Regions from separate parts of the Arthrobacter sp. 1088 genome, predicted to be linked through region 2. Evidence: riboswitches for the same ligand, from Rfam matches in the RefSeq annotation. Region 2 holds a riboswitch; the other holds the start of a gene.
What was found. Region 2 has a riboswitch for cyclic di-AMP ahead of J2Y41_RS18935 (LysM peptidoglycan-binding domain-containing protein). Riboswitches for the same ligand answer to the same signal wherever they lie in the genome.
Positions count from the first base shown of each region.

Region 1 (5,792 bases), on a different contig from region 2:
GCGCGGCACTTTGAAGTGCGTCAGACGGGCGTCCTGCCCATCCAGCTCCGCCCATGGCTTCTCAGTCTCCATCACGGTCAAAGCACTGGTTGGGAACCGTGTGGCGGCATCCATGTAGGCATCATGGTCCGAGTCGCGCGAAGCAAGATGCATGGCCAGGTCCTGGACACCGGGCATGTGCGAGATCACCATCAAGGTGGTGACAGTGTCCGGGACATGGTTGATCACGGTCAACATCCGGTTTGCCGAGGCGGCGTACAAGCCGTCCTCGAGCTTGGGCGTCGGGGCTTTGTCCCCCAACTCATCGCACACCCACGTGCAGGTTTGGCGGGTCCTCAGCGCAGACGAGCACAGAATGAAGTCTGGAACTACCCCATGCTTGAGCAACCATCGCCCAGCCAGCGGAGCTTCACGGTGTCCGCGTTCCTCGAGGGGACGTTCATGGTCCGGGACCCCCATGGGCCAATCCGCTTTGGCGTGGCGCATGATCACAAGGCGCCTGATGTGATGGTCACTCATTCCACAACCTTAGCGCCGCGAAGGCACATGCTCACTGGCCCCGAAAGCTCGAAAGCGTCCCACCGAAGAGAGGGCGCTGCAGCGCAGCGGGGCATCCCGAAAGCGCCGTTGTTGCGTGAGGTACGAGCGCAGGCGCCAAGGAATCGTCCCGCGAAAGCGAAAGCGCCCGCCCTTTACAGGACAGGCGCTTTCGCGGAAGCAATAGCTAGATCGAGTATTCCGGAGCGGCCCAGACGATGACCTCAGGGTGTTCGTAGAAGCGGTAGCCCTGGCCACGCACGGTGCGTACGGTGTTGGCGAGGCGGCCCAGCTTGGAGCGGAGGCGGCGGATGTGGACGTCGATGGTGCGCTCGTTGGGCACTTCTTCGGCGTTGCGCCACAGGCCCTCAAGCAGTTCGTCGCGGCCAACCGTGCGGGTGCCGTTTTCGACGAGGTAGTTGAGGAGCTCAAATTCCTTGAACGTCAGGTTCAGCGACTCACCGTCGAGGTGGACTTCGCGGCGGGCGAGGTCGATCAACACGCCGGAGGGGCGGGCTTCCTGCTGCGGTGCCGGGCGTGAAGCCTCGGTGCGCTGGCGGGCGGCGACCGTGGGGTCACCGAAGGTGGAACGTACGACGTCGAGCGCGGAGCCGGGTGCCCCGGCGGGTGCGACGGCGACTGCAGCGTAGCTCTCAGCGCCGGTGACCAGGGACTGGGCGTAGGCCCGGATTTCCTGGGCGAGCTTGGCAATGGAGGTTCCAGCCGCTGCTGCAGTTTCTTCGTCAATGCCCATGTAGAGCACGAAGCCGCGGGCCACGTTGTCGTTGGCAACGGGACGGAGGCGGTCAGACTGCGCAATGACGGGAGTAGGCGCCGTCATGGGTGCTGGCTCATTGGTTGGAACTGCCCGCAACTGGCCGTAGGAGTTGGGGTTGTAGCCCTGGGGCACGTAGCCGGGAGCCTGCTGGCCGTTGCCCTGGGTGGCGGGGGCGTAGCCGGGGCGGTTGCCGAAGCCGGGGCGGAGGCCTGCGTTGGAAGCGGCCTTGTTGGCGTTTCGGACGGAGATGTGGACGTAACCGGATGCAACTGACATGGAGTGATTACCTCAAAAGTGAATAGCCGTCATCGCGGCTTCGAATGCTGGTTGTCCCCGCAATGAGTTTGGGGAAGGGCGCCCAACGCTGGGCTAGGGGGCGAATGCCTGAAACTTCTTCGGGGTGGAAAGTTAGGCTTGCATTCGACAACAGCGGGTCTCGTCGCCAGCGGGTGTGCTGGACCAGATTGCTGCGGCTGCAGGTGCTGTTGAGTTCTTGTTCACATTGGAAGTGTGCAACGTAACAATGGCAACACGCAAGTAACAAAGCGTGAAACCGTCCACATTTTGAGACAAGAGGGTCTATTGTGCCGCAGATCACAATTCCTCCGTCGCGGAAAATGAACGTCATTTCATTCGGTCTCGGTGAGAAATATTCGGCTTATCATGAATTTTCTTCGGCAGATGGTGCATGATGACCTCCCTGATTCCCATGAGGGGCAAAAGGACGGAATCTCAAGATCTGAAACACTTGCTGTCCAATCGCAACCTGCTCCAAGCTCGAATTTTTCCCTCAAAATCTGCTACAAGCCGTAGAAGGCGAGTATTCACTGCCGCACTCCCGCAACGCCTACCAATGAACTCCCACGTGGCTAGTGTTGACCTCACAGCATCCTCACAGGACCGGCAAAGCTTCGGCAAACCAGCAGAATGGAGAGTTGTCACATGGCATCCCCGCACTCCATGACGAACAACCTTCCCCAGCTTTCCCACCCGGACGGCTCCCCCATCCGAGCCTTGGTGGTGGACGACGAACCGAGTCTCGCTGAGCTCATGAGCATGGGCCTCCGCATGGCAGGCTGGTCCGTAGCGGTGGCAGCCGACGGACCGGAAGCTGTGAAGCTTGCCAAGGACTTCCGCCCCGACGTGCTGGTGCTGGACGTGATGCTTCCAGGATTCGACGGCGTCGAGGTCCTCAACCGGATCCGCGCCTTCGCGCCGGAAGTGCCCGCACTGTTCCTCACGGCCAAGGACGCTGTCCAGGACCGCATCGTTGGCCTGGCCGCCGGCGGGGACGACTACGTCACCAAGCCCTTCAGCATGGAGGAGGTTCTCCTGCGACTGCACCGTCTCGTACAACGCTCGGGCGTTGCGGCCATGGATACAGCGGAACTGGTGGTGGGTGATCTCACCCTCAACGTGGACACACGGGAGGTTTCGCGCGCCGGCGAGGACATCCAGCTCACGGCAACCCAGTTTGAGCTGCTTCGTTATCTCATGGAGAACCCCAAACGCGTGGTCAGCAAGGCACAGATCCTGGACCGCGTCTGGGACTATGACTTCGGCGGGCAGGCCAACATCGTGGAACTGTACATTTCCTACCTGCGCAAGAAAATCGAAGCCAACCACCCGCCAATGATCCACACCATCCGTGGCGCTGGCTACGTCATCAAGCCTGCGGACTGAATCTTGTCCACCTCTTCCGGAGTAGCCCGTAAGACCCAGCGGAACTGGCTCAATCCCTCCACCTGGCATCTGCGCACGCGGTTGGTCCTGGTGGCGATGGCATTGCTGGTGGCGATTTGCGGTGCAGTTGGAGTGGTTAGTTACGCCTCCATGGACATGTACTTCAACAAACAGCTCGACAAGCAGTTGGAGCAGGCGTCAGGCCGCGCGAATGACTTCGGCAGACCGCCGTCGAACTTTCCCTCCAGCGGTCGGCCGGATCCCCTTGAGGCCCGTGGCCAAGGCGCCGGGACACTTAACGCGAGGATCGATGGTTCCACGGTCATCAACTCGGGCTTCCTCAACGCAAACGGTCGCCGCGTCGCGCTCTCGGCAGAAGACAAGCAGGTCCTGCTATCGCTCCCCCGCGACAACCGGCCCGTAGACCGTTCATTGTCCAACGGCGACTACCGGCTGGTAGCAGTTGAGACCAACTACGGCGATGTTATTGCGACAGGCCTGCCGTTGGCTGACAAGCAAAATGCCGAGGCCTCGCTGGTATGGACCATGGTGTTTGTTTCGCTTGGCGGCCTGGTGCTGATCGGCCTCGCCGGCACCGTCATCATCCGACGGACCATGCGCCCGCTGGAGCAACTCTCCGAGGTTGCAACGAAAGTATCGCGCCTTCCCCTCGACGCCGGTGAGGTGGCACTCGCGGTGCGCGTACCGCCGTCGGCCGCTCATCCTGGAACTGAAGTGGGCAGCGTGGGCCACGCTTTGAACCAAATGCTCAACAACGTTTCCAGGGCCCTGGAAGCGCGTCAGGAGAGCGAAACCAAGGTCCGGCAGTTCGTTGCCGATGCCTCCCACGAACTTCGGACACCGCTGACCGCCATCCGTGGATACACCGAGCTGCTTCGTATGACGGAGAACTTCACGGAGGACGGCAGGAAGTCGCTGGCGCGGGTCCAGAGCCAGTCGGAACGGATGACCACGCTTGTGGAGGACCTGTTGTTGTTGGCGCGCCTGGATGAAGGCCAGCCGTTGAAGGTCACGGATGTGGACCTGACGCAGCTGGTGATCGAGACAGTCAGCGACGAAAAGGTGATGGCACCGGACCACATCTGGAAGCTACAACTCCCTGACGAGCCCATTACGGTGCGCGGGGACGCAACCCAGCTGCATCAGGTGCTGGCCAATCTGCTGTCCAACGCCCGCAAGCACACCGATCCCGGTACCACGGTGGTCACAGGCGTCATGCTTTCCGCCGACGGTAGCGCGGTGGTCACCGTCACGGACAACGGGCCTGGTATTCCGACTGCTTTCCAGGGGCGAATCTTCTCGCGTTTTGCCCGGGCTGACGCGGCGAGATCGGGGTCGGAAGGGACCTCCGGATTGGGCTTGTCAATCGTCGAATCCATCGTCCAGGCGCATGGCGGCAGTGTGGAAGTAACGTCCCAGCCGGGACGCACGGAGTTCACTCTCCGACTCCCCGCAGCTTTGAACGAACGCATATAACGAATCAGGCAACATGACTCGCCGTGAACGTGATCTCTGTTACCCAAATGTGACTTAAGCCGAAACCTCCTGTACCTTCGAAAGGGTGGGTCGCCCCTAACTGGCCCACACCCGGGATGCGCCGAGCTCTGCCACTTCCCGGAGTTCCGTTCTCATTCGAGGCAGAGACGGGGGACCCAGAGTCTCCGGGCACAGTACTTTCCTTGCCCTTGGGGTGAAGCCGCAGCTACGCGCGCGGCCGGATGACCTCATCCGAACCCGACAGCTAACTCCGCAGGCGCTGAGAGGTAATCACACATGTCTGAATTCAACGATCAGACGCGCCCTTCCGCGCGTCACCGTGACGATCACAACACTCCCCTGACGAAGTCGCAAACCGTTCTGAAGAACGCTGCACGCCGCGGCAAGACCGGGCAACGAATGTCTGTTGTTGCAGGAGTCGTTGCCGCAGCATTGGGCGTCGCATCGCTTGGCCAGGCCGCAAACGCCGCATTCAATCTCCCCGAAACGAGCCGGGCGTCCGAGACGCAGGCTACCGCCCAGGCCAGCAACAAAACAGCTGAAATCTCAGCGTCCTTGGATGCTGCTGCCAAGAAGGGCGCTGCAGACAGGGCCGCTGCAGACCAGGCAGCTGCCGCACAAGCCGCTGCCGAAAAGGCCGCGGCCGAGAAAGCCGCCGCCGACCAGGCAGCTGCCGCACAGGCCGCCGCCGAAAAGGCTGCCGCTGATGCAGCCGCCAAGCAGGCTGCCGATGCCGCCGCTGCTGCAGCCGCAGCCGCCACTCCCAAGGCCGTGGACGATCCCGCCGCTGCCAAGGCATACGCCGCCAGCATCCTCGCCAACTACGGCTGGGGTCCGGGTGAAATGACTGCCCTGAACACACTGTGGGAGAAGGAATCCAACTGGCGGACCACCGCGACCAACACCTCCAGTGGTGCCTACGGAATCGTGCAGTCATTGCCCGCTTCGAAGATGGCAACCGCAGGCGATGACTGGCTGACCAACTACCAGACCCAGATCAAGTGGGGCCTGAACTACATCAAGGAACGCTACGGCTCCCCCTCGGCGGCCCTTGCCTTCCACTTGGCCAACAACTGGTACTAAGCCAACTCAATAAGCAGGCTTGAGCCCACCCCAGCGGGCTCAAACCATGCAAGGCCCGATTGCCGCCCCGCTTTCCGCCGTTCGCAGAAGTGATCTACTGATGCGCCCGGGCGGGAGGCGGGGCGGTTTTCGCGTTAAATGTGCCTTCCGGGTTTCACACCCACTTGCACCTGACGTTGCGTCAGGACTTAGC
Region 1 is NZ_JAVDSM010000022.1:134-5,925, forward strand. It holds gene J2Y41_RS22260 (histidine phosphatase family protein) at 1-519, opposite strand, end outside; gene J2Y41_RS22265 (winged helix-turn-helix domain-containing protein) at 725-1,591, opposite strand; gene J2Y41_RS22270 (response regulator transcription factor) at 2,258-2,998, shown strand; gene J2Y41_RS22275 (HAMP domain-containing sensor histidine kinase) at 3,002-4,495, shown strand; cyclic di-AMP (ydaO/yuaA leader) riboswitch at 4,605-4,789, shown strand; gene J2Y41_RS22280 (hypothetical protein) at 4,793-5,599, shown strand.
Region 1: linked by a shared signal. The riboswitch ahead of J2Y41_RS22280 (hypothetical protein) and the one ahead of J2Y41_RS18935 (LysM peptidoglycan-binding domain-containing protein) in region 2 are both predicted to bind cyclic di-AMP.

Region 2 (5,792 bases):
AAATAGTGCCGTACAAGCGCCGCCACCCGCCGCTGAAAGTCACACCTTTCGCGTTTTTCAGAAGCCGTCTGCATTACCAAGCAAAGGGTCGTTTTGGCGGTGTCCATGATCATCCTGACCATCACGTTCTCGCACTCCTGGGGTCGAAGAGAGTGTCACGGATAATTTCTCGCTTCCCGCCCTGCTGGCCGTTCTATCGGTCGGGTTCCTCGCCATCTTTATCGGATATCGAAGGGACCGCCAGCAGATGCTCATCCATGCCGAAGACGAGGAGCTTGCTACTTGGCCTCTGCCGTGGCTTCACATGGTCAGGAAGTTAATCGAACAACGACTGCAGGCACGCTTCATGCCGCCAGGCAATGCCACCCGCATGCGGCTCGAGGGCCGGGTCCTGCATATATCGGAACTCATCGCGGTTCGTGAAGGTCCGCTCGAAGGGACGATCCTTGCCCACATCCTTGCCCACTTGGATCCTGACGGGAGCGGCCTGATTCCAGGAGGCGAGGATCTGCCAGATGCGGAATCCGGCAGCCTCAACGAAATCCGCTGGGCACCGGGGGCCTGGGAAGGAATCCTCACCCACGGCTTCGGCATCAGCTCCGACGAGGAAACCGCTGCCGCCATGTCCGGGCTCATAAGCCGGAACATCCTCAGGGGTTTCCGGGCCGAGGACTTCGACGCCCTCTACGGGCTGGCCCGGTCTAAGGAATTCATCTTTTCCTATATCGACGTCCTCAGCACAGTGAGCTCGTCCCACGCGCTATCCGGGGCAGGCATCCGGCAGCTCGGCCGGCGCCTCGTACGTGAAGGACAGCACAGGGAGCCGGTCAAGCTGGGCATCGCTCTCCTCGGCCTCATCGGCGACAACGCTGACCGCGAGCTGCTTCTGACCCTTGGACGACACGAGGAGTTCACCCTCTACTGTGCGATTGCGATCTCCAATGTTGAACCGCCGGATTCCAGGGATAAGGTGCTCCTCTCTATGGCGAAGAGTGTGGAAGGCTGGGGCCGTGTTCACGCGGTAGAACGGCTCGAAGGATCAACCAACCCTGAGGTGCAGGAAAGGATGCTCAGTGACGGATACCGCAATATCGTCGGTAGTGAGTACACCGCTTACATCGTCGCTACCACAGGGAAACCAGCAGAGGCCCTTGCCAACCCGGATGTCACCCTTCATCTTCTCGATGCCGCCGCCGAAATTCTCGGCGCACTCTCGAATGACGCTGGCCCGCCGGTCCAAAGAATGGACGACTACCTTGAGGGCCCACTAGCACTGGAGCGCTTTATCACTCATGTTGAGCAACACGGCCCCAGGCTTTCCCACTTCACGGCGACAGAAGACATAGCCGTGTTTCTCCGCCGGGAGCAAAACTGGGAGGCCGGCAAGGACTCCCGCTGGACAATATCGATCCGCGAAGAATTTGCCTCCCGCTGCGAACGCATCAATCAACACCCAGGATGGGCCGCCCTCGCCGAAAAGGGACTCATATCGGCGAACAACACCGAGTTCTACAAAGCTGAAAGGATCGCCCGCGCCCTGGGCCTGGACACCTATCCAGCCCACTGGCGCCGTGTCCAGTCCTATCCCTGTGACAGCAGCTGGTTCGCACTCTTGCAGGAAGTCGACGAGCACCGCCTCCCCGCGGTCCTGGCCTACGCCCGGCAGTCCCTTCCCCTCGGGGAACTCGGATCCGGCCCCGACGATAAAGACGCGCAAAGTGACCGGTTTCGTGCACACCACGCTCTCGACACGATCGTCACCGGACTCGCGAAGTTCCCTGGAGAGGGATGGGACCTGGTCGAGACGTGCTTGCGCAGCCCCGTCATCCGCAACCGGAACATGGCCATCAACACTCTCGAAGCGTGGACACCCACCCACTGGGGACCCAATGTTCTTACCGCATTATTGCGGGCACATGCTGCGGAACCCGACGACAAGCTACGCCAACGACTCGACAGCCTCATCAAGTGACCGAAGTTGAACGCAAACCCAACAAACCGTCGTTTAAGACTCGCCCAAATAAAATCCCCACATGGCTGTCCTGCCGTCACTATTGACCCCGGACCGGGTTGAGCGAAGGAGCGGGACCAACACCTTCGGTATCCCCATTACCGCCCGCTCCCGCTGGCAGCAGGTCCGATTGAGCTCGCCTTGTTAGCCGGGGGCGTGGTATGGCTGCAACCTACCCGACCCACACCCATCCGCCATTTTCACACCCCGAATCCGACGAGCGGAAGCAACAGGAAGGCCTTTTCGTTAACCCGTCCCGGCGTGCGGCGACGTTCTCACACAGCAGGGAGGGAGTGCGATCCTTGTTTCGGGACGGCCCATGAACCATACGGGCCTAGGACATTAGCAACCACCCAATCACATGACAACGAGGTAGCAGCGAGAGGAAGATCAGTCTTCTCATCGGCATTCTCCGTCACCGCCTCCCGTTCGAAGCGTACCGCCCCCTTGCATTGGGGCCGTCATGAATGGCGGTTGTACTGATTAAGTAGATTGTCTTGGCTTCAGCCGGGGCATCCCGGTCAGCATGCCGAGCCCTGCCACTGACCGGAATCCACCGTATTTGAGGTTGGCAGGGACGGGGGAACCACATTCATCACGGCCCTTATCACAGGACCTTGGGGTTAAGCCGATCGCTGCGCATGGCGCGGAAACGTGATTGGCCGGGTATTTCCAATCCGAACCCGACAGCTCACCCCGCAGGCATTGGAAAGGCAGCCCCACCATGTCAAAGAAGTCCACTACCGCCCGTCATCGTGCGACTCCTGGCCATTCAATCGTGCTTGAAGGATTGTCCGTCACCGCCCGAACCCAGGCGCGGGCGCTGGGACGGCCGGCACTGGTAGCAGTTGCCGCCTCTGGTCTTGTTTTCAGCATGGGGGCACCAGCCCACGCCGGAGTTCACGGCCCGGAAATCCCGGGGTCAAACGGTGCTCTTCAGGCGCAGGCCAGTGCTCCGTCTGTCCTGTCGGCATCGGACAGCGGGCGAGTTTACACGGTAGTTTCCGGCGATACGCTTGGGCGCATCGCGGCAGCGTATGGCGTCAGCCTGGATGGTGTCCTCGCCGCTAACGGTCTGAGCATCTCTTCGATCATCTTCCCCGGTGACCAGCTCCGGATCCCCGCGACCGGGTCCACGGCCGCACCCGCAAGGGCATCGGTTACGGCGACCACGAGCGGCGGAACCTTGTTGGTCTCAGCCTCCACGCCGGTGGCTTCAAGCTCCATTGGTTCCGCCCTCCTTGCCTCCGCCTATTCCCAGCTCGGTGTACAGCAGGATTGCACCGCAATGGTGGAAAAGGCGCTTCGTTCCGTCGGTAAGAGCGTCGGCGACCTGGCCCCAACACAGTTCTTCCAGTACGGGACCGTTGTGGGCACACCAGCGCCCGGTGACTTGGTCATCACCCCCGGACATGTCGGCATCTACGCCGGCAACGGGCAGGTTGTCAGTGGCGGTGTCAACGGCTACCAGACCGCCGTGCACTCCATCAGCTGGCTTCCAGGCGCATCGTTCGTACGCGTCGCCTAGGTCGAGCACCCCATACTGCGGAACTGGAACGTACGAGATCCCTTACGTTCCAGTTCCGCCGCCGCGGCTGAAAACTGACCCACCGGCATCCTGGCGGCGGCACCCGCTGAATATGACACCCTCATTCAGGACCACCTTGAACTCGGAAATCAGCAAAATAGGGAAGAGAACATGACGTCTACAACCGACACCACAGAGATTGAGTCTCAACGGAGACTTGGTCGGACATACAAGAAAGCCTCAATCATTCTGGGCGTCATGGGCCTGTTCATCCTCGGAGTTCCCTTGGGCATCACTGCCTTCATTTATTCCCGCAAAGCGGAGACCCATGGCGTCAAAGCCACCACTGGGGTCGTCCTGGCGATACTTGACATCGTCAGCGCGATACTGGTTTTGATGGTGTTCAAGCCATTCAACGTCTAGGCGGACGGCGGCGCGCACACCGTTGACTTCATCAGAGTGTTTATCGCAAGGGATGGAAGGCAGTGATGAAGTTGAGAGTGGAGCTGTTCGCGAGGATCCGTCGGGACGCCAGGGTGGCTGGCATGTCGATTCGCGCCCTCGCAAAGAGGTACGGGGTTGCAAGGAGAGCTGTCCGGCAGACATCGGCCGCTGAGGAGCCTCCTGAGCGGAAGCCGCCGGCGCGCCAAGCCCCGAGGTTGGGGCCCTTGAAGCCAGCCATCGATGCGATGTTGCTCGCTGATCCTGATGCTCCGCGGAAACAACAACGCCATACCGCGCAACGGGTCTTTGACTGTCTGGTGGGATGAACACTCGGCGGTCATCTCGTATTCAGCGGTCCGACAATACGTCAGTGCCTGCGGGGGCCTCGATAGCGGTTGAGTCCGGGGACGGCCCCGTGGAAGCCTTCGTGCCTCAGGAACACGCGCTTGGGGCGGAAGCGGAGGTTGATTTCGGGGGATGTGTGGGTTGATCTGGACGACGTCCGGACCCGGTGTCATTTTTTCGCTTTCCGGCTCAGCCGCTCTGGAAGATCCGTTCACCGGATTTACCCGACCTGCGCCCAAGAGGCGTTCCTGGAAGGCCGGGCCGCGCCAATTTTCCGGGGTTTTCCCAGTTCCTTAGCGCTTTCGCGTCACGTTGCCGGCGCCACTGAAAAGCCACACCATCACGCCCGCACCTCTGATTGTCTCGCTCGATCAGTTCTCTTGGTCGTTCACTGCAGGGATGCCCTCATGAGCGGCCGACAATTCTGCTTGCAGCCTTCTTGCTTGGTTTTCTGCGTTCTCGCGGCGGTGTTGCTCACGGTCGCGTTCGGCGATGAGCCGGTCCCGTTCGGCCTCGATAGCCTCCAGTCGGGCTTCGGCCTTATCGGCCCGGGACCGTTCCGCCGCCAGGGCCTCACGTGCTGCGTCCGCCGCGGCCGCTGCCTGTTCCCGACCGGTCACGGTTTCACGGCGGGCTTCGTCGCGCTCGGTCTCGGCGTTCTCGATCTCCTCAGCCACGGCGTCCCGTTCGGCCTCGGCTTGGGCGACCTTGGCCAGCCAGCCGGCGCGGGACTGGTCAAACTCGGCCCGGGCCATCGTGAACGCTTCACGCCACAACGCCGTGAACCGGGTCTGCACCGCGGCAGGCGGCTCAGGCACTGCCCGGGCCTGGGACTCCCGCTCGTTCCAGTCCCTGGCGGCCTCCGCCGCCACGGTCATCCGCACACCGGATCTTGCCCGGACGGCGCGGGCCGTCACTGCCTCGCCCTCGGCGGCTAGCGCCTCGGCAGCATCCGAGGCCCGACGCTGGGGATCCTGCTGTTCTGAAACTTCCTGCCCGGCGACCCGCTCGCTGCTCACTACTGCCCCTCTCATTGACTCCCACCAGATTACCACATCGGAAACAGTAGAAACTATGTTTCCTGTTACCATCGTTTCCCCCCGGATGAACAGATTCTTAGGAATCGGGCAATTTGGGTGCGACGTCACGTTCCGGAAGGGAGGGAGTTAAGGCTGATGTGCGGGAACGGGATTGTCCCCCCATTTCATCCCTAGTTCTCCCGCGCAGTCCCGGCCTGCAGATGCGGACCTTTTGCGGCCCGGGTGGAGGGTGGGCCTGGCGGGGCCTCCTGCCGGCAGGTTTTCTCCGATCCCGGCCGGCTGACCATGCGCTGGGCAACGGAGCGTCGGCCCACCCTCCCAAACACCTATGCGGAACTGTGACCTCGTTTCGCGTCACGAAATCAATGCCCCCGCCGTAAGAGAGGCAATAGAAGCGCCAAGTGGGTGTGCGCGATCCCTGACG
Region 2 is NZ_JAVDSM010000013.1:11,190-16,981, reverse strand. It holds gene J2Y41_RS18940 (hypothetical protein) at 248-1,972, shown strand; cyclic di-AMP (ydaO/yuaA leader) riboswitch at 2,539-2,724, shown strand; gene J2Y41_RS18935 (LysM peptidoglycan-binding domain-containing protein) at 2,736-3,539, shown strand; gene J2Y41_RS18930 (hypothetical protein) at 3,711-3,962, shown strand; gene J2Y41_RS18925 (hypothetical protein) at 4,003-4,221, opposite strand; gene J2Y41_RS18920 (DNA-binding protein) at 4,700-5,347, opposite strand.